One region of the Mesorhizobium sp. LjNodule214 genome, then DNA from elsewhere that is predicted to be linked to it. Evidence: predicted binding sites of a transcription regulator. Region 1 holds the regulator's gene; each other region holds the start of a gene.
What was found. Region 1 encodes HrcA, which represses chaperone genes, less so after heat shock. Its sites were predicted from a motif close to GTTAGCACTCNCNNNNNGNGAGTGCTAAC; they were not measured.

Region 1 (9,693 bases):
CGGCACGACGCGGAGGCCGCGGTCCAGCGCCTCGCCGACCAGCCGGTAGCCGGGATCGGAGATCAGCGGCGTACCGGCGTCCGAGATCAGCGCCACGCTCTGCCCGGCTTCGAGCGCCGCGATCAGCTTCGGCCCGGCCTCGCCGGCATTGTGCTCGTGATAGGCGGTGGTGCGGCGGCGGATGCCGTAGCGATCGAGCAGCACGCGCGAGACGCGCGTGTCCTCGCAGGCGACGATGTCGGCGGCGGCCAGCGTCTCCAGCGCGCGCAGCGTGATGTCGGCAAGATTGCCGATCGGCGTCGCCACCAGATAGAGCGCCGGCTCGAGTGGCCGCGCCGGTATCTCGGTCTGCCCGATCACATAGCTGCGTTTGTCGCCGGTCACCGGTACCCTCTTGCGTGCATTTGTCCTGTTTGGCACGGCGCACGCCCGGTTGCAAAACGTGACGACGATGTAATGCGGACCGCCATGCCTTTGCCACAGTAGGGAACGAAACCAAGCCCGGCGAATTTATCGGCTAGAGCGCCGCGCGTGCCTTAGGCGCGCAAAGCATGCTCTAGCACCGTTGGTCCAAACGTCTCGGGAGGAGGACAGGATGGACAGCCTGAAGATACAGGACGCTTTCGAGCCTTACTATGCCGGGCGCAAGCGCTTTGCCGCGAGGCGAGACAAAAGCCGGCCGGTCAAAGCTCAAAATGATGCCGATAGCGCGGAAGTCAGGCAGCGGCTTTTGCGCCGCCTGCTGTCCGAGCCGAGGACCATAATCGAGACCGAAACCGACAGCACGACGGAGCACTGACCGGACGATGCCCAATCGCTTCGATATCTTCATCACCCGCCTTGAAACGAAAACCGCCAGAGAAGCCGTACCACCGCATCCGATGAACGACCAGCACAGCGTCCGCCGCGACAAGGCCGACGCCAAGCCGGCCCGAAACGGAGAGGCGCATGCCGAGAAGGATCGCGGCAAGCGTCGTTTCAAGCACGACGCCTAAACCTACTAAGATCAGCGGAGAACAGCTCTCTCTTCGTCATCCCAGGCGAAGCAAGGAGCGAAGCGACGCGGCGCAGACCCTGGGATCCATGCCGTGACGTCAAAGCGTCGCTGCGGTGCAGAATCCGTTCCGCAGCATCCCCCGGGCTGACGTAGCGGCATGGATACTCGCCCGAGGATGACGAAGGCGTGGCGAACGCTTGGACACGTCCTTCAACCGAGATATCGCGCGACCTTCGCCTCCAGAAGCCGAACCAGCTCCGGGTCCATGAATTCATAGTCGTCCGGAATATCGAGGCAGATGACCCGAGCCTTCTTCAGGCTCGCCTTGTACTTCTTCTGCAGTTTGGCGCGGTGCGTCTTCTCCATGACGAAGATGATGTCGGCCCAGGCGACCAGTTCATGCGTCAGCGGGTTGTCGGCATTATGATTAGTGCCGGCTGATGCGACCTCAATGTCCCGGCGCGTGGAAAACACCTGCTCTGCCGTCGGGCTGCGCAAGCGGTTCTGGCTGCAGACAAAAAGGACGTTTTTCACTGGCTGCGATCGTTAGTTTGGCTATTGCCTCGGCCGGAAAACCAAATTGTGCTCTGCCGAAGGCAATTACTCATCCCATATCTCGCGTATCGTTTTGGTTAGAGGGATGTACTGATCAAACGTCAGCCCATTCAGATCAAACTCGACCAACTCATCCTTGGCAATTCCTCGAAGCTTACTTCCGATATATGTTATGAAGCTGAGTACGACGCTGAATTCGCTCAAGTGGGTCAATTTTAACTTGGATGTGACCTTTGCGTTCCTGATGAAAATCGCCTGAGCCTCAAAGAGGTCGTCATGTTCTGGAGATCTCAAGATCTCGGTTAGTCCAAACTCGAACACATCATCCGTGTTCAATGTCCGCAGCGTCTCGTGTATCAGGAACTTCATGGCAGGCCCCATATTGGATGCGGCGCAAATGGCCTTCCAGCTAAGCAAGCCGAACGTCTAGCATCCTTGCTCGAGCCGATAAATTGCCAATCACAGTCCAGCCACTTGGCACTCTGCGTTTACCGCGCCAGATCCGCCACCACCGCGTCGAGCACGATCATGCCGGCCGGCGTGACGCGCAGCCGGGCATTGCCGATCGGCGCCACCAGCCCTTCGCCCTGCAGCACCGAGAGCCGCGTGCTCGAGAGGCCGCGCCCGGAGAACGCCTCGTAGCGGGAAAGGTCGATGCCTTCGGCCAGCCGCAGCCCCATCAGCAGGAACTCGTCGGCTTCTTCCGAGCGCGTCAGGATCTCGCCGCCGGTAACGCCATGGCCCTTGGCTTCGACCAGATTGGCCCAGGTCTCCGGCATCCGCTCGGCGATCGTCACCACGCGGTGGCCGTGTTCGACGAAGCGGCCATGCGCGCCGGGGCCGACGCCGACATATTCGCCATAGCGCCAGTAGGTCAGATTGTGCCGGCTCTCGGCACCCGGCCTGGCGTGGTTGGATATCTCGTAGGCCGGCAAGCCATGCGCCGATGTCACCTCCTGCGTCAGCGCGTAGAGGTCGGCGGCGTGGTCGTTGTCCGGAATGGTGAATTTCTTGGCCGCATGCAGCGCATGGAACGGCGTGCCTTCCTCGATGGTCAGCTGGTAGAGCGACAGATGGTCGGCGGCATGGCCGATCGCCTGTTCGAGCTCCGCCTGCCAGGCCTCCGGCGTCTGGCCCGGCCGCGCATAGATCAGGTCGAACGAGAGGCGGGGGAATATTTCCCGCGCGAGCCCGATGGCGTGCAGCGCCTCGTCGACGTTGTGCAGCCGGCCGAGGAAGCGCAGATCCTTGTCGTTCAGCGCCTGCACGCCGAGCGACACACGGTTGACGCCGGCCGCACGATAGCCGCGAAAGCGCTCGGCCTCGACCGATGAAGGATTGGCCTCCAGCGTCACCTCGATGCCCTCAGGCACCGTCCAGTTCTTCGCCACCGCGTTGAGCACCGTCGCCACGGTTTCCGGCTTCATCAGCGAAGGCGTGCCGCCGCCGAGGAAGATGCTGGTCACCTCGCGCGGCCCGGTGCGGGCGCGCATCGTCGCCAGCTCTGTCTCGAAGGCGCGCGCAAAACGCTCCTGGTCGACGGGCTGGTGGCGAACATGGCTGTTGAAGTCGCAATAGGGGCACTTGGCCGCGCAGAACGGCCAATGGATGTAGACGCCGAAGCCGGGGCCGCGGTCGAGCTGCATGGTCGTGCCGTGCCCAATCATGCCGAACCGAGCCGGGCGCGCGCGAATTTCTGGAAGGCGCGGGCGCGGTGCGACAGGGCCGTCGGCTGGCCGGGCTTCCAGCCATGCTTCTCCTCGGCGCTCATTTCGCCGAAAGTCTTTTCGAAACCGTCCGGCAGAAACACCGGGTCATAGCCGAAACCGAGCGTGCCGCGTGGCGGCCACACCATTGTGCCTTCGGCCTCGCCGCGGAAATACTCGGCATCGCCATCCGGAAAGGCCAGGCAGATGACAGCGACGAAGCGGCCTTTGCGCTGCGCCGGATCGACCGCGCCGACTTCCTGCAGCGCGACTTCCGTGCGCTGCATGGCCATGCCGAAATCGCGCGAACCGTCCGGCGTCTCTGCCCAATTGGCGGTGTAGACGCCGGGCGCGCCGTCGAGCGCGTCGACGCAGAGGCCGGAATCGTCAGACAGCGCCGGCAGGCCGGTCGCCTTGGCGGCGGCAAAGGCCTTGATGTAGGCGTTCTCCTCGAAGGTTGTGCCGGTCTCGTCCGGTTCCGGCAGGCCGTACTCCTTGGCGGATTTCGCCTCGAAGCCGAACGGCGCCATCAGGTCGGAGAATTCGCGCAGCTTGCCTTCATTGTGGCTGGCGACGACGATCTTTTGTCCGTTGAGCGAATGCATCAGAGGCCCCAGATCCTTGGTTCGGCGAATTCGATCGAATTGCCGGAGGGGTCGCGTATATAGATCGAACGCCCGCCTTGCGGCCACTCGAACTCGCTTTCGATGGCGATCTTCTTCGCCGCGAGATGTTGCCGCCAGCCGGCGATCTCGTCGGCGCTCGCGGCAAAGCAGAGGTGGCCATCGCCGACCGTGCCATGCGGCGGCACCTTCAGCCTGGCATCGGGCGCCGGCGGTACCTTGGTGGCCTCGGCGTTGAAGAGCAGCAGCACTCCGGAACCGCAGCGGAAGAACACATGCCTGCCCTCGACCTTGCCGAGCACCTCGAGCCCGAGCACGTCGCGATAGAAGGCTTCCGTGGCAGCCAAATCGGTGACGTAGAGGGCCGATTCGAGGATGGCGGAAGGTCTCATGGAAAGCCTATGCGACAGCCATCTGCTGCAGGCTGACCAGGCGTTGGATGCCCTTCTTGGCCAGGCCCATCAGCGCGGCGAACTGGTCTTCCGAGAAGGGCTCGCCCTCGGCCGTGCCCTGGATCTCGACGATGCCGCCCTTGCCGGTCATGACGAAATTGGCGTCGGTCCCGGCCGATGAATCTTCGAGATAGTCGAGATCGATGACCGGCTGGCCGTCATGGATGCCGCAGGAAATCGCCGCGACATGGTCCTTCAGCACCTTGGCGACGCTGGCCATCTGCCGCGCTTCCATCCAGCGCAGGCAATCGTATAGCGCCACCCAGCCGCCGGTGATCGACGCCGTGCGGGTGCCGCCATCGGCCTGGATGACATCGCAGTCGACGGTGATCTGCTGCTCGCCCAGCGCCTGCAAATCGACCACGGCGCGCAACGAGCGGCCGATCAGCCGCTGGATCTCCAGCGTGCGGCCGCCCTGCTTGCCGGCGGAGGCCTCGCGGCGCATGCGCTCGCCGGTCGAGCGCGGCAGCATGCCATATTCGGCCGTCACCCAGCCCTTGCCGGAATTGCGCATCCAGGCCGGCACCTTTTCCTCCAGGCTCGCCGTGCACAGGACATGCGTGTCGCCGAACTTCACCAGGCACGAGCCCTCGGCGTGTTTGGAGACGCCGCGCTCGAAGGAGATGGCGCGCATTTCGTCGGCTTGGCGTTTGGAGGGGCGCATTCAGGCCTCTTTCTTCTGGTTTTCCGGGGTCGTGGGCGGCTTGTAGACGCATGCGGCCCATGGCGCAAAGGAAAATGGACCGGGTTGCGCGGGCACGGCCTAAGTCTATATTTGAACCGGAGGTTTTTGGCCCGAATGACCAAGGCAGTCGATCCCGCGTCGCAGTCGCCGGTGCTCCAGTCACTGGACATGCGTTCGCGCGACATTTTCCGGCGCATCGTCGATTCCTATCTCAGGGATGGCGAGCCGGTCGGTTCGCGCAGCCTGTCGCGCATACTGCCCTCGTCGCTGTCGCCGGCGACCATCCGCAATGTGATGAGCGACCTCGAGCATCTCGGCCTGATCTATGCGCCGCATATCTCGGCCGGACGTTTGCCGACGCAGACCGGCCTGCGCTTCTTCGTCGACGCCTTCATGGAGCTTGGCGACCTTTCCGACGAGGAGCGCCGCATCATCGAGGCGCAGGTGCGGGCCTCCGGCTCGGGCGCGACGCTGGAGCATATGCTGACCGAGGCCAGCCAGATGCTGTCGGGCATGTCGCGCGGCGCCGGCCTGGTGCTCGCCGCCAAGAACGAAGTGGCGCTCAAGCATATCGAGTTCATCCAGCTCGAGCCGACCAAGGCGCTGGCCGTGCTGGTGTCGCAGAACGGCGATGTCGAGAACCGCGTCGTCGACCTGCCCGCCGGCACCACCGTCTCGCAATTGCACGAGGCCTCGAACTTCCTCAACGCCCATATCCGTGGCCGGACGCTGGCCGAGGCGCGCATCGAGATCGCCCGTATCAAGGAAGAGACCAGGGCCGCCCTCGACACGCTGTCGCAGGACCTGGTCGAGAAGGGCCTGGCGGTCTGGGCAGGCGCCGACAGCGGCCTGCCGGCGCGCCTCATCGTGCGCGGCCGCGCCAATCTGCTGGAAAACGTCACCGCCCAGGCCGATATCGAGTTGCTGCGCCATCTGTTCGAGGACCTGGAGACGCAGGACGGGCTGGTCCAGCTGCTCGACCTTGCCGAGGAAGGGCCTGGCGTGCGCATCTTCATCGGCTCGGAAAACAAGCTCTTTTCGCTGTCCGGCTCGTCGCTGGTCGTCGCGCCCTATCGCGACAAGGACGCCCGCGTCGTCGGCGCGCTCGGCGTCATCGGCCCGACGCGCCTGAACTACGCCCGCATAGTGCCGATGGTCGACTATACGGCGCAGCTCATTTCGCGCATGCTGCGCTAGGTGTATCGATATTCGGGTGAGACCGGCCTGCAAATGGCGGGTTCCTGCGCTTCCGGTGCTCACGTACCCAAAAGTACGCTCCGCTCCGGTTCTCGGAAACCACCATTTTCGGCGCGGCCTGACCCGAATCTCAACACACCTTGGAACGAACAGGCTGCCGAGGAGAAAAAGAATGGCGCTGGAATCATTGAAGGCCCAGATCAGCCTGCTGCTCGAGGAAATGATCAACCAGCCCGAGGACCAGCATGAGGTGCAGGAACAGCTGCGCGAAAAGCTGAGGGAGCTGCGCGCCATGGGCCTGCCGCTGCCGGCCGATCTCGTTGAACTGGAAAAGCGTCTCGACGACGATTTCTACGCTGCCGGGACCTGAACCGGCGATCCTTCAAATCCCCGTGTGCCGAGGCCCTGCTCGGAACAAGCTGGCGGGTCTGCCCGTTTCGCTGGTCAAGGTGAACCGGAGAATGCCATGATCCGACGTGTCGGTCTGGCGGCATTTGTCGCCACTCTGTTTGTCGTCCCCAGCAGCTTCGCGCAACAGGCGGAACAGCCGTTGTTGGAAGGCAAAGCCGCCTTCGGCGACTGGAAGGCCGACAGGCCGGGCGTGCGCCGACTGATCAGGCCTGATGATATGCAGGCCCCTTACCTCACCGAATCCGCGTCCAAAGGCGCCGGTCTGGCCGATCGTCCCGAAGGCGCCAAGCCAATTCTGCCGCCGGGCTTTTCGGTAGAGTTGATTGCCTCCGGCATCGACAATCCGCGTGTCGTGCGCATGGCGCCGAACGGCGACCTCTTCGTCGCCGACAGCAAGGCCAACCAGATACGCGTCTACCGTCTCACCGAGGGCAGCGCCAAGCCTGCCGAGGAAACCACCTTCGCCAAGGGCCTCAACCGGCCCTATGGCATTGCCTTCTACCCGCCGGGCGACAAGCCGCAATGGGTCTATGTCGCCAACAGCAATGGCGTCGTGCGCTTTGCCTATCGTGACGGCGACCTGCAGGCGTCCGGCGAGCCGGAAACCATCGTCGCCGACATCCCCTCCAGCCACCACTGGACCCGCGACATCGTCTTCTCGCCCGACGGCAAGACGCTCTATCTGTCGGTCGGCTCAGGCTCCAATGCTGCCGAGGATATCGGCAGGGAACCGGAGGGCGGGCTCGAGCAATGGGCGAAATCGCAGCCGCTGGGCGCGGCGTGGAGCTCCGAGCAAGGCCGCGCCGACGTTCTCGCCTTCGATCCAGACGGCAAGAACCGGCGCAGCTTCGCCACCGGGCTGCGCAACTGCTCCGGCATGACCGTGCAGCCGGCCACCGGCGCGCTCTGGTGCGTCGTCAACGAGCGCGACGAACTCGGCGACAATGTCCCGTTCGAGTATGCGACGACGGTCAAGGATGGCGGCTTCTATGGCTGGCCCTGGTATTACATCGGCAACAACGAGGATCCGCGCCACCAGGGCGAGCGTCCTGACCTCGCCGGCAAGGTGACCGTGCCCGACGTGCTGATGCAGGCGCATTCGGCGCCGCTCAACATCGCCTTCTACGCCGGCAAGAGCTTTCCGGCCGAGTATCAGAGGGATGCCTTCGTCGCCCTGCACGGCTCCTGGAACCGCGACATCAGGACGGGCTACAAGGTGGTGCGGCTGAAATTCAAGGACGGCAAGCCGACCGGCGAGTATGAGGACTTCATGACCGGCTTCGTCATCGCCGACGACGCGGTCTGGGGTCGGCCGGTTGGCGTTGCGGTGGCTAAAGACGGTTCGCTGATCGTCACCGAAGACGGCAACGGCACCATCTGGCGCGTCACCTACGGCGAAGGCCCGACCTGAGGCGCTCGCCCTCTGGTGCAATCGAATCCGGTTCACAGCCTGGGCGCTTTCGTGCGAAAAGGCGCCTTCATTCAAAAGGCTGGACCATGACCCTCACCGGTTTCATCGCCTACAGCGCCGCCCTCGGCATCGCCGCCGCCATTCCCGGCCCCGGCGTCACGGCGCTTGTCGCGCGCGCCCTCGGTTCCGGCTTCCGGTCATCGCTGGCCATGTCGTTCGGCCTGATGCTCGGCGACCTCACCTATCTCACCGCCGTGGTGCTCGGCCTTGCCTTCGTCGCCCAGACCTTCGGCATGGTCTTCGTGACGATCAAATGGCTGGGCGTTGCCTATCTCGCCTTCCTTGGCTGGCGCTTCTGGACCAGCGGCATCACGCCCGAGACCGTCGAGGCGAAGAAGGGCAAGGGCGGAATGCTGGCGAGCTTCCTCGCCGGCCTCACCGTCACGCTCGGCAACCCGAAGACGATGATCTTCTATCTCGCCATCACGCCGACCATCGTCGACCTGAAGACCATCACGCTGGTCGATTACGGCATCCTCGTCGCGCTCACCGTCGTCGTGCTCCTGGTGGTGCTGGTGCCCTATCTGGCGCTCGCCGCCAAGGCGCGCTGGTTCCTCAAGTCGCCAAGGGCGTTGAAGGCGCTGAACCGCACCGCCGCCGGCTTCATGGTCGGGGCCGCGGCGGCGATTGCCGCCCGCCAGTAGACTGGTTTCGGCCAATCCATTCCGCAAATCAGGCTATCCGGAAAATGCGTTTCCGGGACGAGAGCGTTTTCAGCAAGCACCCCACTCGGATATTTTCGAGCCGCAGCCTATCTTGCGCGACCGAAAGCCCTATTCTGTCCGCCTATGTTAGTCCGACCATGTCAATTGCCTGACTTCTGGGAGCGAAACCAATGAACAAGCCCGTCTCTTCCACGCGCGTGCCCGGCCGCGGCCGCGTCTACAATTCGATCACCGAGACGATTGGCGACACGCCGCTGGTGCGGCTCGACAAATTCGCCAAGGAGAAGGGCGTTGTCGCCAATCTCCTGGCCAAGCTCGAATTCTTCAACCCGATCGCTTCGGTCAAGGACCGCATCGGCGTCGCCATGATCGAGGCGCTTGAGGCGTCGGGCCGGATCGCGCCGGGCAGGACGACGCTGATCGAACCGACCTCCGGCAACACCGGCATCGCGCTCGCCTTCGCCGCCGCCGCCAAGGGCTACAAGCTGATCCTGACCATGCCGGAGACCATGTCGGTGGAGCGCAGGAAAATGCTGGCGCTGCTCGGCGCCGAACTGGTGCTGACCGAAGGCCCCAAAGGCATGAAGGGCGCCATCGCCAAGGCCGACGAACTGGCCGCCACGCTGCCCGACGCCGTCATTCCACAGCAGTTCGAGAACCCGGCCAATCCGGAGATCCACCGCCGCACCACGGCCGAGGAGATCTGGAACGACACCCAGGGCGAGGTCGACATCTTCGTCGCCGGCATCGGCACCGGCGGCACCATCACCGGCGTCGGCCAGGTGCTGAAGCAGCGCAAGCCTTCGGTGCATGTCGTCGCCGTCGAGCCGGAAGCCTCGCCGGTTCTGTCCGGCGGCCAGCCCGGCCCGCACAAGATCCAGGGCATCGGCGCCGGCTTCGCGCCAAAGATCCTCGACACTTCGATCTATGA
Region 2 (9,693 bases), on a different contig from region 1:
ACCCGGAAATTGAAGACCGTCTCGGGCTTGAACCCGGCTGGATCGAGCGGCGCACCGGCATTCGCTCGCGCTTCTGGGCAACCGACGAAGACACGCTGTCGGGCCTTGCCGCGCAAGCCGGCGACATGGCGCTGGCGAGCGCCGGCGTCGACCGTGGCGACATCGGTCTTTTGTTGCTCGCCACCTCGACGCCCGATCACCTCCTGCCCCCGAGCGCACCCCTGGTCGCCCATCGGCTTGGGCTTGGGCGTGCGGGCTCGATCGACCTGACCGGCGCCTGCGCCGGCTTCATCTATGCGCTGATGTTCGCCGACGGGTTCACCCGCCTGCACGGCAAGGCGAGCCTTGTCATTGCCGCCAACATCCTCAGCCGCCGCATCAACCCGGCCGAGCGCGCCAGCGCCGTGCTGTTTGCCGACGCCGCCGGCGCCATGGTGATTGGTCCGTGCGACGACCCGGACCGGGGCATTCTCGGCGCTTCGGTGGATTCCGACGGATCGCGCTATGGGTTGATCCAGATTCCCGCCGGCGGAAGCAACACCCCGTTCCATGGCGACCTCGATCTCGAGCAGACCCGCATGACGATCACCGACGGCCGCGAAGTGTTCGCCAAGGCGGTTGAGATGATGACTGCCTGCTCGCAGGACGCACTCGCGGCGGCCCGGATGCGGCCGCAGGACATCGATCGGTTCGTACCGCACCAGGCCAATGCCCGCATTTTCGATGCGGTCGGGCGAAACCTCGGCATCGCCGATGAAGCGATCGTCAAGACGATCGCCGAGTATGGCAACTCTTCCGCCGCGACGATCCCGCTCTCGCTGTCGCTCGCCCATCGGGCGGCGCCGTTCCGGCCGGGGGAGAAGGTTCTTCTGGCGGCCGCGGGTGCGGGTCTTAGCGGCGGTGCGCTCGTCGTTGGAATTTAGCCGCGCGAACCGAACTGCCAAGACTGACCTTGAACGATGAATACAGGGACAACGACCAATGCGAAAACTAGTCGCCGGCAAGCTGCACGGCATCTACGTCACCGAAGCGAACCTCAACTACCATGGTTCGATAACGCTCGACCCCGACCACTGCGAGGCAGCCGGGATCCTGCCGATGGAATTCGTGGAGATATGGAACAAGAATTCCGGTGCGCGGATTTCGACCTATGTCATCCTCGGCGAGCGCGGCTCACGGTGCTGCATCCTCAACGGAGCGGCGGCTCGCACCTGTCAGCCCGACGACCCGATTATCGTCTGCAACTCCATCTACCTGGACGAAGCGCATATCACTTCGCTGAAGCCGCGCATCGTCACGTTCGACCAGGATAACCACATACTCGACCGCCTGAGCTACTCCGTCGATATTGACACAGACGGCCGTTACAGTTTCGCCATTCTTGACGAGGCGGATGAGCCTTTGGTCATTCCTGCCCTGGTCTCCGGGGCGTGAGCCGCGCTCCACAGATGTGCGAGCCTCGGCACTGAAGAGCGTCTGGTCTAAGGCTCGACGAAGTTGCTGATGCTCAGCTTCGAAAGGCTGATGCCCACTACGCCTTGGGCACCGTGGGCCTTCGTGGGATGGCGCAATGTCTCGCAGCTGCTGATCGGCGAACAGCGGTTTGCATGTCTGACCCTTGTCTCAGGTTACTTGCGGTGGCGGCTTGCAAATTCTTGCTGCTTTCTCAAGCGCCGCGGCCGGGTCCTTGACGACCTGGCTTTTCATGATCTTTGCCGCCGGGTCGATCAAGCAGGCTACCGTCTTCCGCATCGGCAGCGGTGCCAACCATCATCGCGAATATGGCTAGCCGAACGGCCGCAAGCAGCATTGAGGTGGGCCTTCGGCAAAGTGTTTCCCGCCGGCGCCAAGGCTCACCAGCCATCCGACGCCTGATCGCGTTACATATCAGGTTCGTCGATCGGTGGCTTGGCAGCAAGACCGAGCCTGGCTCGTTGGCCATCGGCGTAATTTTCGGCGGGAAACTGTGTCTTGAACCGAAGAACTGTCAGTTTGCCGTCCTCGACAATATGAACAACCCATCCCCCACCACAACGCTTGACGCGCACGTCATTAGGTTCGCCAGCCACCATTGCTGCCCCTCATTTTCGTCGCCCTTGGGCTGAGACTGGAAGTCGTTCCCGCACATCGGAAAACATAGGACCTTACGTAACGTCAAGCCCCGATTTTGGGATAGCCGATGCCTTGTCGATTTCAGGGTGACGGCGATTCTGGTCCGCAACGTCCGTGAGTGCTCAAATCGATTTAGATGCGCAGATTTTGCATGTTAATTCAGCCTTGTTATCCACAGCTAACGTGAATGGGAACGCGTATTCAGTCCGAGTACCTCTGCAAAAAATCTGCCGCTCTGGTGCCTCAGCGCGATCACCCGGCACTTCAAGATGTTTCATAGCTCCGGACCGTTCCGAACGATCAGGGTGCCGGATGGCCACTCGCTCATCGAGCGTCCAATCGGCACAACCACGACGAGCACATCCTCGACGCGCGTGGGCGGCAGGTCGAGATACACATCTGCGAGAGTGGACCGGACACTCGAGCGAGGTCAGTTCCGTGGCAGTCGTTATTTCGCCGATGGTGGACACACTCTCGCCGCTCTCCGATTCGACGCGGTTCTTGATCGTGGCAATGATTTCCGTTGCGAGTTGATCAGCCATTCTGTTCCTTTCTATAGCAATGCCTTTTGACGCGGGCGCGGGCGCCATACCTCTGCCAGTCACGTCGCGAAAATCACCCCTAGCCAGGCTTGTGCCACTCACCAACAGCAATCGGATTATAGAGACCGGATGAGTTCCGGTTGGTCTGAGGCGTTGGCATCCAACCGCAACTCATTTTCCCGGGGCAACTTCCATCGCACGTCTGAGCTCATGGAAAGTCTTCTCCTTTCGGGCTCTTTTTCGCAGTCGTCACACGATAAGGGAGCGGGCGATCAGGGCGTGTGAGGTGCTGACGTCAAACGCGAGATTCCGGAAGATTGATAAAATCGTTTGTTTCGATGAGATGCATCCACCCTGTGGATAGAAATACAGTCCGATGAACGGGCAAGCCTCTGGTGCGGGAGATGATGCTAAAGGAGACATCCCGCATGGCCACTCCACGCAAAAGCTCGGCACGTCTCGGCGCTACCAAATGCTCAGCCCCTCACCTCGCTCTCTACGGTGCGACGAAGCGCGCTGGCAGATCGCGGAAGGCACAATGGTTACCGATCCGCAGGGTGGATTCATCCTGTGGGTCGAGCCTCCGAACACCATCGATTGGCTCGACTCTTTCAGGGCTGCATCGTCCGGAAAATCGTGATCGCCCACCCTCTTGTCTTGACTAGCCCCAGCCTAGGGCTTATCTCGTCGCATTGTTAGCGCTCGCCCTTGGTGAGTGCTAACCGCAGGCCGGCATAGCCGAGCTTTGTAAGTTATCCGGCGTCGCCGGACGCTTTTCTCACCGTTCTCATCGAGGAAGAAAAAATGGCAAAGTCGAAGTTCCGCCCGCTTCATGACCGCGTGGTCGTTCGCCGGGTCGAATCCGAATCCAAGACCGCCGGCGGGATCATCATCCCCGACACGGCAAAGGAAAAGCCGCAGGAAGGCGAGATCATCGCCGTCGGCTCGGGCGCCCGCGACGAAGCTGGCAAGCTCGTGCCCCTGGACGTCAAGGCTGGCGACCGTATCCTGTTCGGCAAGTGGTCGGGCACCGAAGTCAAGCTCAATGGCGAAGACCTTCTGATCATGAAGGAAGCCGACATCATGGGCATCATCGGCTAACACGCCGCTGCCTTTCATCCGTACCATCCAATCTGAATTTCGGGCGAAATGCCCAGGAGTACAAAATGGCTGCCAAAGACGTAAAATTCTCCCGTGACGCCCGCGAGCGCATGCTGCGCGGTGTCAACATCCTCGCCGACGCGGTGAAGGTCACGCTCGGCCCCAAGGGCCGCAACGTCGTTATCGACAAGTCGTTCGGCGCCCCGCGCATCACCAAGGACGGCGTCACCGTCGCCAAGGAAATCGAGCTTGAGGACAAGTTCGAGAACATGGGCGCGCAGATGGTCCGCGAAGTTGCTTCGAAGACCAACGACATCGCCGGCGACGGCACCACGACCGCGACCGTTCTGGCGCAGTCGATTGTCCAGGAAGGCCACAAGGCGGTTGCCGCCGGCATGAACCCGATGGACCTGAAGCGCGGCATCGATCTGGCCGTGACCGAAGTCGTCGCGGCTCTCGGCAAGGCTGCCAAGAAGATCAAGACATCCGAGGAAGTTGCCCAGGTCGGCACGATCTCGGCCAATGGCGACGAGTCGGTTGGCGCCATGATCGCCGAAGCGATGCAGAAGGTCGGCAACGAAGGCGTCATCACGGTTGAGGAAGCCAAGACCGCCGAGACCGAGCTGGAAGTCGTCGAAGGCATGCAGTTCGACCGCGGCTACCTCTCGCCCTACTTCGTCACCAACGCCGACAAGATGGTTGCCGAGCTCGAGGACGTCTACATCCTCCTGCACGAGAAGAAGCTCTCCAACCTCCAGGCCATGCTGCCGGTTCTCGAAGCCGTCGTGCAGACCTCCAAGCCGCTGCTCATCATCTCGGAAGACGTCGAAGGCGAGGCCCTGGCCACGCTGGTCGTCAACAAGCTGCGCGGTGGCCTGAAGATCGCCGCCGTCAAGGCGCCGGGCTTCGGTGATCGCCGCAAGGCCATGCTGGAAGACATCGCCATCCTCACCGGTGGCCAGGTCATTTCGGAAGACCTCGGCATCAAGCTCGAGAACGTCGGCCTCAACATGCTCGGCCGCGCCAAGAAGGTGTCGATCTCCAAGGAGAACACCACCATCGTCGACGGCGCCGGCAAGAAGGCCGAGATCCAGGGCCGCGTTGCCCAGATCAAGCAGCAGATCGAAGAGACCACGTCGGACTACGACAAGGAGAAGCTGCAGGAACGTCTCGCCAAGCTGGCGGGCGGCGTTGCGGTGATCCGCGTCGGCGGCGCGACGGAAGTCGAAGTCAAGGAAAAGAAGGACCGCGTCGATGACGCCCTCAACGCGACCCGCGCGGCCGTGGAAGAAGGCATCGTTGCAGGCGGCGGCGTTGCCCTGCTGCGCGCTTCGGCCAACATCAAGGCCACCGGCGCCAATGCCGATCAGGCTGCCGGCATCAACATCGTTCGTCGTGCACTGCAGGCTCCGGCCCGCCAGATCGCCTCGAACGCCGGTGCTGAAGCTTCGATCGTTGCCGGCAAGATCCTTGACAACAAGGGCGCGACCTATGGCTACAACGCCCAGACCGGCGAGTATGGCGACATGATCGCCATGGGTATCGTCGACCCGGTCAAGGTCGTTCGCACGGCTCTCCAGGACGCGGCCTCGGTCGCCGGCCTGCTGGTCACCACCGAAGCCATGATCGCGGAGGCTCCGAAGAAGGAGTCGGCTGGCGGCGGCGGCATGCCTGGCGGCATGGGCAGCGGCGGCATGGGCGGCATGGGCGGCATGGATTTCTAATCTAGCCTCTATCAGCTTTCGGATACCGAGAGGGCGGCAGCGACGCCGCCCCCTTTTTTTGGGACGGAGCCGGTCGGAAAAGGTTTGGGCTCGCGTGATATTGTAGTGCGCGCGCCTACACGGCCACACTACATCGTCGCAGTGGAGCTTTCGGGTGGCGAACTGAACAAACATGGCTTTGTGCGCGACTATCAAGACTTAGCAGCGCTCAAGCCACTACATCGATGGCACGTTCGACCATGGCGGTCGGTTTTCGATATGCCTGATATGAGCGGCCGTGGAAGCCGCTCAAAGAATGATACCGCAGTGCTGTTGCCAACGTCGGCGATTTCGATGATCGACTCCGCCTATGCCAGCTCTTCACGAGCTCTATCCGCGCGCTTGCCTGTTATGGAGCGAAAGCCTTTCGCGCGACTCGTGATTGAGGCTGTCATTGCTATGGGCTAATCAGTCGGGAAGCTGCGCTTGCAATGACGGAGGGCCGGAACGATCTCGTCCGATCATCTGGCACAAAGGTGTGCTTATTAGTACGTTGCGAAGCTAGTAACTTAACCATGAAGGGGGACGACGGTTTGACCGTGACACAGTCGCTGACGAGGCGTCTCAAAAATCCCGAGCTATTTGACGATCTGGCCGGTGTGCCTGGTCGGAAGGCGGAGCAATCCACGAGGCGTTTTTCGGTGTTCAATCCCTCAACGGGCGAGCTGTTGGCCGAGCTTCCAGATATGGATGTCCGGGACGTTTCCAAGGCAATCGATAAGGCTGAAGCTGCGCAGGAACATTGGGCGGCGCTCACCGCGCGCGAGCGCTCCGACATCTTATGGGAATGGCACCAACTGATCCTCGACCACAGCGAGGACCTTGCAGCCATTTTGACGGCTGAAATGGGTAAGCCGCTTGCAGAGGCGAAGTCTGAAATCGCCCATGCCGCAGCCTACCTCCAATGGTATGCCGAGGAGGCCAATCGCATCTATGGCGAGACGATTTCGCCGCCTTCTAACGACAGGCGTATGCTGGTAATCAAACAGCCGATCGGTGTTGTCGGTGCCATTACTCCTTGGAATTTTCCCGCCTCGATGGTGGCTCGCAAGATTTCGCCTGCGCTTGCCGCCGGCTGCGCGATTGTTCTGAAACCCGCGGAGCAAACACCGCTTGTCGCGGGTGCTATGTTCACGCTTGCCCGGATGGCAGGTTTTCCCGATGGCGTTCTAAACTTGATCTACGCATCGGAAGGCGATGCGGTTGGGCGTGAACTTTGCTCGAACCCGAAGGTCCGCAAGATCAGCTTCACTGGGTCGACCGAGGTCGGGCGGCTGCTCATGAGGGAGTGTTCGGATCAGATCAAAAGAACCAGCTTCGAACTTGGTGGTAACGCTCCTTTCATTGTTTTTGATGATGCAGACGTCGACGCTGCCGTCGATGGTGCGCTACAGGCAAAGTTTCGGAATGCAGGCCAGACCTGCGTTTCAGCCAATCGGCTTTACGTACAGTCCAGCGTGTATAATGAATTCTGCGACAAATTCACCAAGCGCGTCAGTGCATTGCGCGTCGGTGACGGTTTCGAGCCAGAAGTTGCGATCGGTCCCCTGATCGATAAGTGCGCGCTTGCAAAGATTGAAGATCATATTCGCGATGCTGTGCGGCAGGGTGGGAAGATCCGTTGCGGTGGCAACCGTATCGGCGAATCGGGAACCTTCTTCGAGCCCACGGTGATCACCGACGTCGAAAGGACAATGCGGGTCGCTCAGGAAGAAACCTTCGGACCGCTGGCTCCCATAATCCGCTTCAACGATCCCGACCAGGTGGTGCGCGAGGCGAATGACACGATTTACGGTCTTGCAGCCTACTTCTACGCTTCCAATCTAAAGCGCGTGTGGCGCGTGGCTGAAGCCCTCGAATACGGAATGGTCGGCATCAATACGGGACGCATGTCATCCGAGGCCGCACCCTTTGGCGGAATGAAGCAATCAGGGATCGGTCGTGAGGGGTCGCGCCACGGCCTCGAGGATTATCTCGAAATGAAGTACCTGTGCATGGGTGGGCTATAATCCCACAGCATCCGCGTCCCATTGACTTCGCCCTGACAATCCGCCGCGGCCATCGATGGAATGGTGGCCTTCGATCAAGGCCAAGCGTAAAACCTTGATGCTGTCATCCTTGCCTTCGGCCGCATTCACCGATCCCTGATTGACACGTGCTTGCCATGTACCGCTTCAATCCGCCGGGAGTGGTTTTTCCTGTCTCGGCCGCGATACTGGACCAGATCAACGAGCACAGGGGCGTGCTCGCCACCTGTCGAGCCGTGCTTGCAATAAGGAATTCGCCGCGCTGACCAATGACAAGGCACGGCGGATCGAGGCGATCTACGGGCAAACCTTTGGTGGCGGTTGAAGGCGTGATCATCATAAGGATTGATCTTTAGTCCGACGGCACGGCGGTGCCCTTAATCCGCCCATTGTTTCCGGACCTTGTTTTGTCGCCGACACATGCGCGAGCGTCCCTCGGGTTCGACCGGCCGCCCATGACCGCCGGTCGAATGGCGGCATCTTCTGAAGCCTTATTGCAGCCCTAGCTTCCTCTTCAGTTCCGCGTTCTCTGTGCGCAGGCGTTCCGCGAGCAGGCTCTTCAATCGCTTGTTTTCTTTCTCGAGGGCGACCAGGTCCTTCAGATCGTCGCCATCGGATCTAGGCGCCGCGGCCTTCTTCCAGTGATAATAGGTCTGTTCCGATATACCCGCCTGCTTTACGGCGCTCTTGAGAGTGGTGCCGCCGCTGATCGACGTCTCGACTTGAGCGAGCATTTGGGCGCGCTCTTTTCCGGAGTAGGCCTTCCGGGCGCTCCGCACGGCCGCTGCTGTTGCTGTTGCTTCCGCCGGGGACGCCGTATTGGCGCCATTCTTGCGACCAGGCTCAGTCTTGGCCTTCCGCGAAGGTGGGGTTTTCTTCTTCGTTTCAGGCGTCCTTCCTTTGGGAGCGTGTTCGGTTGCAGCTTCTACTGATTCAGCGTCTAGGGGATTTGCCATGAGATACTCCGCTCGCGGTTTGTGCGCGTGTTCAGCATCAAGGGCTATGACATTAGAGTCAATCAGCCGACGATTTGGCAGATCCATATCTTTGAGCTCCCTTGTTGTGTCGGCTATAGCCGCGGAGAGATCGACATCGCTCCAGATGGAATGGCCCCGTTTTTGATAATTGCGCTTTTGTTTGACCTCCACAGTGAACGGTCGGATCTGCCGCCTCATAGTTTCTTCCTTGTTAGAACGAATTGCACAGGAGGTCGCGGCTGACGATGACTGAACAACTGGCGCTTCCTCTGTTGCGCCGAGCTATATGGATGAGATAGTCCGAGAGCAAGCGGCACTTGCGGTGTGCATTGACAAATGCTCGGGCCACGTCGCTGGCTGGCCGCAGCTTTGTTTTCATATCGATGCGTTTGCAGAGCTGGAACAGCGGCTCGCGCGTCGCAACGCCATCGAGCACGTTTTGAAGGGGTCGATCTGAAGGCATCCGGTTTCTGCTGGGCGCACGCCAGCGGCTCGCGGAATATTGTCCGCGATGGCTCGATCAGGTGGTTGCGAGTTTGTCAGCGAATCTGAAGCGGAGGTAGGGGGTACATGTAACGACACATCACGACACAGTCGGCTAGTCGGAGCGTCTGATCGACGTGGCCGCTGTCGTGACGCAAGTGGGCGTCGACGGGTCAGGTTTTCATTTAGCGTTTCAATTGAATTCGGAAATGAAAGTCCCCCTAGCTTTCCAGTTGGATAGGCCTCGCCGGAAGTCATGATCGTCTCGTCCCAGTGAAGGTCGCAATCATTCGTGATTGCGACCTTCACTAGCCAGCTCCGGCCAATCATTGCGGGAGGATATGCAATACAGGTCGAGGCGTTGTCGGCGTTTCGGCGGGTAAGACGGGATAGGCGACCTCCGGTACTTTTCCGGTCAGCGAATTAAGGAAGGCAACGAGCAGGTCGACTTCTTTTTCCGTCAATTCTTGGCCGAGCTGGGTGATCCCCATAATGGCGACGGCCTGTTTCAGATCCCAAACCTTGCCCGAATGAAAGTATGGCGCGGTGAGTGCTACGTTGCGCAACGGCGCCACGCGGAAAACATAGGAATCGTCGGCTTCATGGGTCACGGCAAATCGGCCTTTGTCGTTTTCCGGCAGGACATCGGTGTTGGGCTTTTCAACGAGGCCGAATGGGGAATAGCCCT
Region 3 (9,693 bases), on a different contig from region 1:
CGAGATTCTGATGTTCAATCTCGGCACCGGATTGTTGATCGTGTTGTCGGGCGGCGCCATCAACCTATTCGTCTCGAACCGCGTAGGAAGGCCGGCATGAGCAGACCATTGATCGTCGACAATTCAAAGACATCGCGGGCTGCGCTGTCGCTCGCTCTCGGCGGGCTCTCGGCAGGTCTCCTCGCCTCCGCCTGCTGTGTCGTTCCCCTCGCCTTCGCTCTCGTAGGAATTAGTGGCGCCTGGATCGCGCGCCTCACCGCGCTGGCGCCTTACCAGCCATATTTCCTCACGCTCGCAGCCGTCTCCATCGGTCTTGGATTCTGGCGCTACCGCCGCAGCGAGGCCGCTTGCCTTCCGGGCTCGCTTTGCGCCAGTCCCGTCTATCGCCGTTCCACCCGTTTCATCCTGTTGGCCGCGAGCCTCATTGCGGCGTCAGCGGCCGCTGTCGATGTCTTCGGACGGCTCAATTTGTAGGAGATCCCGCCATGCGCATCGTCATTGCAGTTGTTGCGCTGCTTCTTGCCGCCTTGCCTGCCGCCGCAGCACAGCGCACCGCCACATTCTCAGTGCCCGACATGACCTGTCCGCTCTGCCCGATCACCGTTGCAACCGCGATCAGGCACCTCGACGGCATTGTCTCGGTTTCAACCGATGTCAGTACCAAGACTGCAACGGTTGTCTTCGACGATGGCAAGACGAGCACTGCCGCGATCGCCGATGCTTCCGCCAATGCCGGCTATGCAGCAGCCTTGGTAAATGAGCAATGACCGACCTCATCAGCACCATCACCTGTCCATCCTGCGGCCACCGCAGGACCGAGACAATGCCTACCGATGCCTGCCGGTATTTCTACGAATGCGAAAGCTGCAAGACTCTGCTCAAGCCTCTAACGGGAGATTGCTGCGTATTCTGCTCCTACGGCGATCATCCCTGTCCGCCGAAACAGGGAGAGCTGCAGTCCGGCGCGGCGGGCCAGCATCGTTGCTGCTGAGGTTTATGACGTTGAAATCTCTCAGCGGCGGCAGGCTCCAGGTCTTTTTGAACGTCGCGGGGGGGGGTCATCGGAGTGCTCTGGTGAAGGCATAGTGCTCATCTTCATCGGTCGTGGCCCGCCACTTCACAACAGAACTGCGGACGCCGGCAGCCGCCGATTGCATGGGCCACGCGCATGGCAAGATCACTGCCACCCTTCTGGCTTGCAGGTTAACCCTGAGGTGGCAAGCGATGGCTTCGGGGGTGACGCGCTCAATGATGCTCGGCAACGCGATCCCCTGAGCTGCCTCGTCTCGAAGCAGGGAGCGGACTGCGTCGGCGATCTCTTCGCGCCCGCCGTAAGCGACCGCAATCGTCAGCGTCAGGGAATCGTATTGCGCAGTCGCCGCTTCCGCCATTCGAATGGCAGCGATGACCGATCCCGGTAGGATGTCGAGTCTGCCGATCGCCCGCACCCGGATACGTTGTCGATGCGTGAGCGGATCGCTGGCAAGAGCGGCGATCTTGGACTCGACTGCCGCGAGAATCCCAGAAATTTCCTCGGGCGAACGTTTGAGATTCTCCGTCGAGAATACCCAGAGCGTGACAGTAGGGATCTGCAACTCGGCACACCAACTAAGCACGTCGTCGAGCTTCTCAGCACCGCGCCGATAAATCTCGTTGAAATCCTGCAGTCCTCGTTGACGTCCATGGCGCCTGTTGCCGTCCAGGATGAAACCGACATGGCGTGGGAATACCCGTCCCCGAATTTGGCGCAGCAGCCGACGCTCGTAGACCCAGTATAGCAGGCTGACAAATCGCCACTTGCCATTACTTTCCTCGGACTTGGCGTTTTGCTCTGCGGTCATATGCGGATTATCCGCCTTTCTCTGCCGGACGGTACCCCCACAGCCAGGGATTCCAACGTAACTCCTGTCGCACCTCCCAGCCGAGCGAGCCCAATCAAGACGCTACGGCACGGCTGATCAGACCGGGGCATTCCGCTCCTGTCTTATTTATAGCTGAACGCCGCCGACACAGGCTTATTTCATGAAACTTTACATTGCGAACCAGACGGTTCCGGCGAGAAGGGTTATCGGCGTCAGCGGCAGCCCGACCTTGAAGAAGGCGCCGAAACCGAGCGGCGTGCCGGCGGCGCGCGTCTGCTCGACGACGATGAGGTTGGCGACCGATCCCAGCAGCGTAAAATTTCCCGCCAGCGTCGAACTCATCGCGACGACCAGCTAGGCCCGGCCGGGGTTCTTCAGGCCGGGCACGAAAGGCGACGCTCGCCGCCGCCGGTATCGGCGTCATGAAGTTCGAGCGGGCATACTTCACCATGCCCTCGACCATGCCTATCGTTCCCCTTGGCGGGAGCGTACTAGACGAAGAAGCTCTTTGATCAGTGATCCCACAATATCTCCTGGAGCATTTCCTCGACCGAGTACGGCGAAATTCCAAGTTCTCCAAATCCCGGCATCTCCGGCGATGACATGTTGTCGACCTGCATCAGTTCCACTTGATTCCGAGTGACGGGCGGGCTCGGGAGCATTTCGGCGAACCAAGCCAGCGCGTGCCAAGCGGCAAATGGGATTGGAATCAGTTTGGGCTTAAGACCGGCTTCGTGCGCGACGACTTTGAGAAATTCCTCGTAAGAGTAGACGCGAGGGCCGCCGCACTCGAATGTGATCGCATGCGTTTCCGTACCCTGCAGCGCCCTTGCGGTCGCCTCCGCCACATCTTCCACATAGGCCGGCTGCAATCTCGTCAGGCCGCGGCCGAACATCGGATAGATTGGAAGCCGGCCGAGCAGCTTGAGGATGGTGGTGAGGAACGCGTCGTCCGGCCCGAACATCACTGCGGGGCGGATGAGTGTGGCGTCTGCAAACGCGGCCCGGACCGCCAGTTCGCCTTCGCCACGGTTGCGGATATAGAGCGAGGGCGAGGCAGCGTCGGAGCCGATTCCTGAAACGTGAACGAGCCGTTCGGTTCCGGCTAGGTGTGCTTGAGCTGCTACCCGTTGGGCAGACTCGACGTGCACGGAATGAAACGTCTCCCGTCCGTGCTCGACGTAAAGACTGACCGCATTTACAACACCAAAAGTGCCGGCAAGGGCATCGGCGACCGACCGCTCGTCGTGAATGTTGGCCGCGACCGATTGAAGTTGCGGATCGTCAAGAGCGAACAGCCTGTGCCCCCGATCCGGATGCCTTGATGCAATCCGAACGGAAAACCCGCGCTTGCAGAGATGCCGAACGACGCGGCGGCCGAGAAAGCCGGTTCCGCCGAAAACGGTTACAATGCGATCGTTCATGGCCGTCGTGGCTCAAATTCGCCAGCTTATGTCGAGCTGTCTCGGCCGTAAGGTTCAGGTCACGTGAACAGCACGCCTACTGACCACTATCTATCACCTGGGCTACCTCGTACAGATTGGGATCGATCTCGTCCGTTAGCTGATCGAAGTGGTCCCACTCCTTGCGGAATTCCGGCGATTTATGAGCCGATCGCAAGAGATCGCGACTCTGCCATTGGATGTAGTTGACGATGCGACGCCCGTCGAGGCTGCGATGCAGGCTGACGGAGATGAACCCGGGCTGGCGCGCCATGAAGCGGGCCCGCTCAGTCATCAATGACAACGCCTCGGCCTGCTTTCCCGGCTCGGGCTCGATAACCGTGATCTGAGTTACGGGCTGATTGTCGGTTCGGATGTGTGGCATAAACGACCTCGCTTGATTGGCAATGGATTTTGCCGTGTCACCGCTGGCGGTCGAGGGGCTGGCCCGAGCGATCGAACACCCGATCGATCTTGCTCGCCATGATGAAATCGTTCTCGTGCAGTCCTTTTATCTTCTTGGTGCTCAGGGAAACCGTCACATAACCCCAGCCGAAGCTGACGTCGGGGTGATGGCTTTCGGTTTCGGCGAGCTCACCGATCTCCTGAACAAGGGCGAGCGCGTCCCGGAAATTGCGGCATCGAAAGCTCCGCTGGATGCGGTGGGCATCGTCATCCAGCTCCCAATCGGGAGCCTGAGCCTGGAAGCGTTGGGCTTCATCACGCGTGAGCGGCGGGACGCCGCCGCGACAAGGCGTACATGTTTTCTCGGCAAGAGTGTCGGTCATGTTCTTGTCTCCACGACCATTTTTAGTAGCAAAAACGACAGCGACGAGCTATCGATCGATCTCCCCGAACACGATGTCGAGCGAACTGATGATCGCCGAGATATCGGCGAGCATGTGCCCGCGTCGCTGGCCTTCCGTCGTCCTGGCTATAGTTTCAGGCGCCGCTCAGTAGTCCATTCCGCCCATTCCGCCCATACCTCCTGCGCCACCCATAGCTGGCGCATCCTTCCGCGGAATGTCCGCGACCATTACCTCGGCGGTGATCAGAAGCCCGGCGATGGAACCGGCGTCCTCAAGGGCCGTTCGAACAACCTTGGCGGGATCGACGATGCCGGCTTGGACCATGTCGACGTAACGCTCGGTCTGCGCATCGAAGCCCTGATTGGGGTCCTTTGTGTCCATCAGTTTTCCCACGACGATCGAACCTTCGACGCCGGAATTCTCGGCAATCTGCCGGATGGGGGCCTCAAGCGCTCTCAGCACAATCGAAATACCTGCCGTCATGTCAGCATTCGCGCCAGTAAGCTCAGTCAAAACTGCCTTGGCGCGCAAAAGCGCAACACCGCCGCCGGCAACGATGCCTTCCTCCACGGCCGCGCGCGTGGCGTTCAGCGCGTCGTCGATGCGGTCCTTCTTTTCCTTGACTTCCGTCTCGGTCGCGCCGCCGACGCGAATGACGGCAACGCCGCCGGCCAGCTTCGCCAGCCGCTCCTGGAGTTTCTCCTTGTCGTAATCCGAGGTCGTTTCCTCGATCTGCAACTTGATCTGCTGGACGCGCGCCTGGATGGTGGCTTTCTCGCCGGCGCCGTCGATGATCGTGGTCGTATCCTTCTCGATGAGCACGCGCTTGGCTCGGCCGAGCATGTCGATCGTGACGTTCTCCAGTTTGATGCCGAGATCCTCGGAAATCATCTGGCCGGCGGTGAGCACCGCGATGTCTTCCAGCATCGCCTTGCGGCGGTCGCCGAAGCCCGGCGCCTTGACCGCCGCGACCTTGAGGCCGCCCCGCAGCTTGTTGACCACCAGTGTCGCCAGCGCTTCGCCTTCGACGTCCTCGGAGATGATCAGCAGCGGCTTGCCGCTTTGCACGACCGCTTCGAGGATCGGCAGCAGCGCCTGCAGGTTGCCGAGCTTCTTTTCATGGATGAGGACGTAAGGGTCCTCCATCTCGACGCGCATCTTTTCGGCATTGGTGACGAAGTAGGGCGAGAGATAGCCACGGTCGAACTGCATGCCCTCGACGACGTCGAGTTCGGTGTCGGCGGTCTTGGCTTCCTCCACCGTAATGACGCCTTCATTGCCGACCTTCTTCATCGCGTTGGCGATCATCTCGCCAACCGTTGCGTCGCCATTGGCGGCGATCGTACCGACTTGGGCGATCTCGTCCGATGACTTGACCTTCTTGGCGCGGGCTTGGATGTCCTTGACCACTGCGGCAACAGCGAGGTCGATGCCGCGTTTCAAATCCATCGGATTCATACCGGCGGCCACGAACTTCGTTCCTTCACGCAGGATGGACGCGGCAAGCACGGTCGCGGTCGTGGTGCCGTCGCCGGCGATGTCGTTGGTTTTCGAAGCAACCTCACGCACCATTTGCGCGCCCATGTTCTCGAACTTGTCAGCAAGCTCGATTTCCTTGGCGACGGCAACGCCGTCCTTGGTAATACGCGGCGCGCCATAGGCCTTGTCGATGACGACGTTGCGGCCCTTCGGGCCGAGCGTCACCTTGACGGCGTTATTCAGAATCTCGACGCCGCGCAGCATCCGGTCGCGGGCATCGGTAGCGAATTTGATTTCCTTGGCAGACACGATTTTACGTCCAGTTCAGTCTTGAAATTGCGGGATCGGAAATCGCCCGGTCAGGCGGCTTTCTTGGCCGCTTTGGTCTTCTCGACGATGCCCATAATGTCGCTCTCCTTCATGATCAGGAGATCCTCGCCGTCGATCTTGACCTCGGTGCCGGACCATTTGCCGAACAGGATGAAGTCGCCGGCCTTGACGTCGAGCGGGATCAGCTTGCCGCTTTCGTCACGTGAGCCTGGGCCGACGGCGATCACTTCGCCTTCCTGAGGCTTTTCCTTAGCGGTGTCGGGAATGATGATTCCGCCCTTGGATTTGTTGTCGCCTTCAGCGCGCCGAATGACGACGCGGTCGTGGAGTGGTCGGAATTTCATTGGGGGTTCTTTCTGCCGCCGCACATAGAGCGACTGCAACACTTAACATAGCCCCTTTGGCACTCGATTGATAGGAGTGCCAAATTTTTAATTCCTCAAACCTAAAATATTTGAAATGTAAATCAGTCATTGGTACCGGCACTTTTGGCCATCAGAAAGGGGGAGCTATAAGCAATTTTATTGTAATTCATCCCTCTTAATTTTTCCGACAACAGACTATATTAATGCGCAATTACGAACCAAACCTATTGAGTCTCGATTGAATGTGCACCGAGACATATATACTGATCGTGAGGATTTGGCCGATTTTGCTTTCGCGGTCCCGATCGACATAGGTCCGCGACCTTCGACCCGCCATGAAGCACCGAATTTTCGACAGCGAATGTATAGCGCTTATCCGGCGCGCATGTCGCTCTGTTCGAGCCTTTGAACCACGGCGCTGGCCACGGATGTATTGGCAGCGCTGACCACGGATGTACTGGCATTGGGATCTTTCCGGTTCGGATGGAAAAGATGCAGGAGGGGCGTCGGCGTGCTCCTGCGAAAAGCCGCACCCATGGCCACTCGCACCACGCAGACCGTCGCGTTCCGGCTGCCGGGTTTTGAGGCGTGGCAACCTGCAGGAGACTACCGCGTTGATCACGACGAGGAATCGATTGAGGGGATCCTCCAGGCTTGCCTGGCGACGCGTCGGCGCGTTCATTCACCTGCCGGCAATCGCCCTGCAGAGTTCGGCGCAACGGTGCAGCTCAGCCCAGCAGACCTCGACGCCGCTCGCGAAAAGGACCTTGGATAATCATGACCGCACCATCCCTCATGCAACGCAGCCTCCCCGCGTGGGGAGCGCTTGCCTGCGCTGCGGCGGCGGCTTTCCATGCGAGCCGCTTCAAAAATGATGCTGCGAAACGGCGCTGGCTTTATCCGACGAACGCGTCGCGCAACCGAGCGAACATGCCGGGCTGTCTCCCGGTACGCACCGCACGGATGTGACGGGCGGCCGTTGCGGCGGTCACCGTTGCGCCAAAATGACAATAGCAGATGATCTCATGCAATTGCCTGTCGGTCAGTTCGAAGAACCGCTTCGCTTCGCCGTAGTTGTCGTTTTCCAACCCGGCGGCGCGGAGGACAGGATCCTCCAAAGCGACTGAGATCGGCGAGCCGTCGCCGCGCATGGCCACGCGTGCTCTAACCGGCTGATACTCGGTCTGAGGCAGTGTCGAGAGACGCCGGTCAGGGTTCCGTTCGAGGAGCTCTGCCCAGCGTTCAAGACGTTCGCTGCGCGACATGGCTTGGCGCGGGTAGCCCTGATCAATCTCGGCGACGATCTGCAGTTGCTCGATCGTCTGGTGCTTCATGTTGGCCTCCTATTCGAACAATAGTTGGTCCACCCATTTCCTACTTATACCCTGAGGCCAGCGTGACTCCAACGGATCGTGAAGTCCAATCACGATGATGCCTGGAGGGCTTCGTTCACGCAGATGTGGAGGCTTCGCAAAGATCCGGCCATTAATTTGGCGAACGCGGTCAAATGCGCGGCTGTTCGACGATGTTGGTCTGGAGTCCGTGTGATCGAGGTGATCGACGGGCAGAGTCTGTGCTGGAGTAGCCCGGCTCCATTGCTGGCCGGGCAGCGGGATCAAGGGAGTGGCAGTTAGCTTCGAAACCGCCGAAGGCCCGGGCCGATGCGAGTTCTCCGCCTGGTCGTTAGGCCCTTGTGGCTCCAGTGTACGACTTCCGGCACGACCTGGCGCCTGGCTACTCCGTAGGATCGCAGTTTGTCCGTGTCGAAACCACTATCGAAGTTACCCGGCCCAATGGCGGAGTGTTGCGGATTGCGCGCGATCCAAGGACCGGTCCTCCAACAAATTGAGCGGAAGCCATCTCAAAAACGGTCCAGGCTGTGCGTCGTCAGGATGGTAGCCGAACCAGCGAAACAGCCAATCAGGTGTCCCTTCCTTCGACCTTTAGAGACTGAGCAGTCAGCTGCCGCCAAGCGAGAATGACGATCGCTCTCACTGCTGCGGCGCTGGTATCGGTGTGCCGCCAAACCAACCAGCCGCATACGCAATCACGACCAATACCACGATCACGGCTACCACGCCGTACCAGAGGCGCCTGTCCTTGAGATCCATCGTTACCTCCTGCCCGCTACGTGTTTGCCACTGGGCGAATTCCTTGAGCCTTTGGCCGTCATTTCCCAGATGAGCGACCCGCCCTCTGGTAGGCACACAGTAGGCTGGATAAGGGTCTTTGAGAAGCGCGCAATACGACCGCGCCGGCATGATCGCCAGCGGCTGCGACCGGCGGCTGCAGGCGTGCTCGACGAGTAGCGTTGCGGCATGGATGTCAAAAGATCGGCGATGCCATCCAGCGCCCGTGTGATCGATGCGGCGCGCGTTATCCTGATCTTCCGGCACGGCTCCGCGCAGCCGCACCCCTCATTAGACCGTTTCGAGCCGACTGAACCGAACCGGGATGAGTTTCCGAGCCTTGAGTTGCCCTGCCGCATCCTTGTCGATGACCGTCAGCAACTGCACTTCTTCAGATCCCACAGGCAGCACCAGGCGCCCCCCTGGTATGAGCTGCCCAAGCAAAGCAGGCGGCGCCCGCTCAGCCGCCACGGTGACCAGGATCTTGTCGAATGGGGCGTGCTCAGGCCAGCCGCGAGACCCGTCTCCGACACGAATGCCCACATTGGAGGAGCCGAGGCCTTGCAGGAGAGCCTCGGCATGGCTTGCGAATTCCTCGATGATCTCGACGCTCCAAACTTGCTCGGCGAGTTCCGCGAGGATTGCGGTTTGATAGCCCAGGCCGGTGCCGATCTCGAGCACTGCCTCGTGCGGTTGGGGAGCAAGGAGATCGGTCATCAGAGCGACAATGAAGGGCTGCGAGACAGTCTTATTGAAGCCGATCGGCAGCGGCATGTCCTGGTAGGCATAAGGCGCGACCGGGGCTGGCACGAAGAGATGCCGCGGGACCCGCCGCATCGCTGCCATCACCCGCTCATCGAGCGTTGCCTTGCCGAGTTCTTCGCTTGCAAGGTCGGCATGGATCGCAATCATCTCGACCATGTGCCTGCGTAGAACCGCGAGGTGCTCTTCGTTCATCGGCTTCATGACGCTGGGGCTTTCCGCGACCAGTCTGCTGCCTGATAGCCTATACCCTGTTCGTCTTGTCACAGTAACCATGTCGTCGAGAACGCGGCTTCGGTTGGGGCGGGTTGTACCGCCCTGCTATTTCGTCGCCGTCCTTGGTGCTCTCCCGTTCCTCGCACCGGGGGGTGGAACGGCGTGCGCATCAGAAGCTCGCCAGCCAGGCGACAACATCGATATAGCGGATCGCCAGCCAGTTGAGCACCAATAGGCCGAAGACCAAAACGACGCCGAACGCTGCGCTGTCGCTCACCGGCTCCTTCCCGTGCTGATCG

Region 2: a site for HrcA is predicted at 3,349-3,377, ahead of groES (co-chaperone GroES). Genes of this name have one in related genera too.
Region 3: a site for HrcA is predicted at 6,322-6,350, ahead of ACSQ3Z_RS19390 (co-chaperone GroES). Genes of this name have one in related genera too.

The regions. Positions count from the first base shown of each region.
Region 1 is NZ_CAXUPE020000001.1:767,459-777,151, forward strand. It holds gene rsmI (16S rRNA (cytidine(1402)-2'-O)-methyltransferase) at 1-384, opposite strand, end outside; gene ACSQ3Z_RS03700 (hypothetical protein) at 596-799, shown strand; gene ACSQ3Z_RS03705 (hypothetical protein) at 807-995, shown strand; gene ACSQ3Z_RS03710 (low molecular weight protein tyrosine phosphatase family protein) at 1,208-1,531, opposite strand; gene hemW (radical SAM family heme chaperone HemW) at 2,041-3,219, opposite strand; gene rdgB (RdgB/HAM1 family non-canonical purine NTP pyrophosphatase) at 3,216-3,863, opposite strand; gene ACSQ3Z_RS03725 (VOC family protein) at 3,863-4,273, opposite strand; gene rph (ribonuclease PH) at 4,281-4,997, opposite strand; gene hrcA (heat-inducible transcriptional repressor HrcA) at 5,133-6,215, shown strand; gene ACSQ3Z_RS03740 (hypothetical protein) at 6,388-6,585, shown strand; gene ACSQ3Z_RS03745 (PQQ-dependent sugar dehydrogenase) at 6,682-8,037, shown strand; gene ACSQ3Z_RS03750 (LysE family translocator) at 8,124-8,741, shown strand; gene cysK (cysteine synthase A) at 8,933-9,693, shown strand, end outside.
Region 2 is NZ_CAXUPE020000004.1:326,044-335,736, reverse strand. It holds gene ACSQ3Z_RS33200 (beta-ketoacyl-ACP synthase III) at 1-923, shown strand, start outside; gene panD (aspartate 1-decarboxylase) at 982-1,434, shown strand; gene ACSQ3Z_RS33190 (hypothetical protein) at 1,881-2,072, opposite strand; partial or broken gene ACSQ3Z_RS33185 (acyltransferase) at 2,387-2,530, opposite strand; gene groES (co-chaperone GroES) at 3,459-3,755, shown strand; gene groL (chaperonin GroEL) at 3,821-5,479, shown strand; gene ACSQ3Z_RS33170 (NAD-dependent succinate-semialdehyde dehydrogenase) at 6,034-7,527, shown strand; gene ACSQ3Z_RS33165 (transposase) at 8,037-8,720, opposite strand; gene ACSQ3Z_RS33160 (cytochrome-c peroxidase) at 9,332-9,693, opposite strand, start outside.
Region 3 is NZ_CAXUPE020000002.1:1,177,113-1,186,805, forward strand. It holds gene ACSQ3Z_RS19335 (NrsF family protein) at 1-100, shown strand, start outside; gene ACSQ3Z_RS19340 (mercuric transporter MerT family protein) at 97-474, shown strand; gene ACSQ3Z_RS19345 (heavy-metal-associated domain-containing protein) at 486-767, shown strand; gene ACSQ3Z_RS19350 (GDCCVxC domain-containing (seleno)protein) at 764-991, shown strand; gene uppS (polyprenyl diphosphate synthase) at 1,059-1,841, opposite strand; gene ACSQ3Z_RS19360 (hypothetical protein) at 2,031-2,204, opposite strand; gene ACSQ3Z_RS19365 (complex I NDUFA9 subunit family protein) at 2,375-3,286, opposite strand; gene ACSQ3Z_RS19370 (antibiotic biosynthesis monooxygenase family protein) at 3,363-3,689, opposite strand; gene ACSQ3Z_RS19375 (4a-hydroxytetrahydrobiopterin dehydratase) at 3,727-4,092, opposite strand; partial or broken gene ACSQ3Z_RS19380 (hypothetical protein) at 4,141-4,215, opposite strand; gene groL (chaperonin GroEL) at 4,258-5,901, opposite strand; gene ACSQ3Z_RS19390 (co-chaperone GroES) at 5,952-6,266, opposite strand; gene ACSQ3Z_RS19395 (hypothetical protein) at 6,823-7,062, shown strand; gene ACSQ3Z_RS19400 (hypothetical protein) at 7,184-7,621, opposite strand; partial or broken gene ACSQ3Z_RS19405 (IS6 family transposase) at 7,943-8,049, opposite strand; gene ACSQ3Z_RS19410 (protein-L-isoaspartate(D-aspartate) O-methyltransferase) at 8,708-9,382, opposite strand; gene ACSQ3Z_RS19415 (hypothetical protein) at 9,564-9,693, opposite strand, start outside.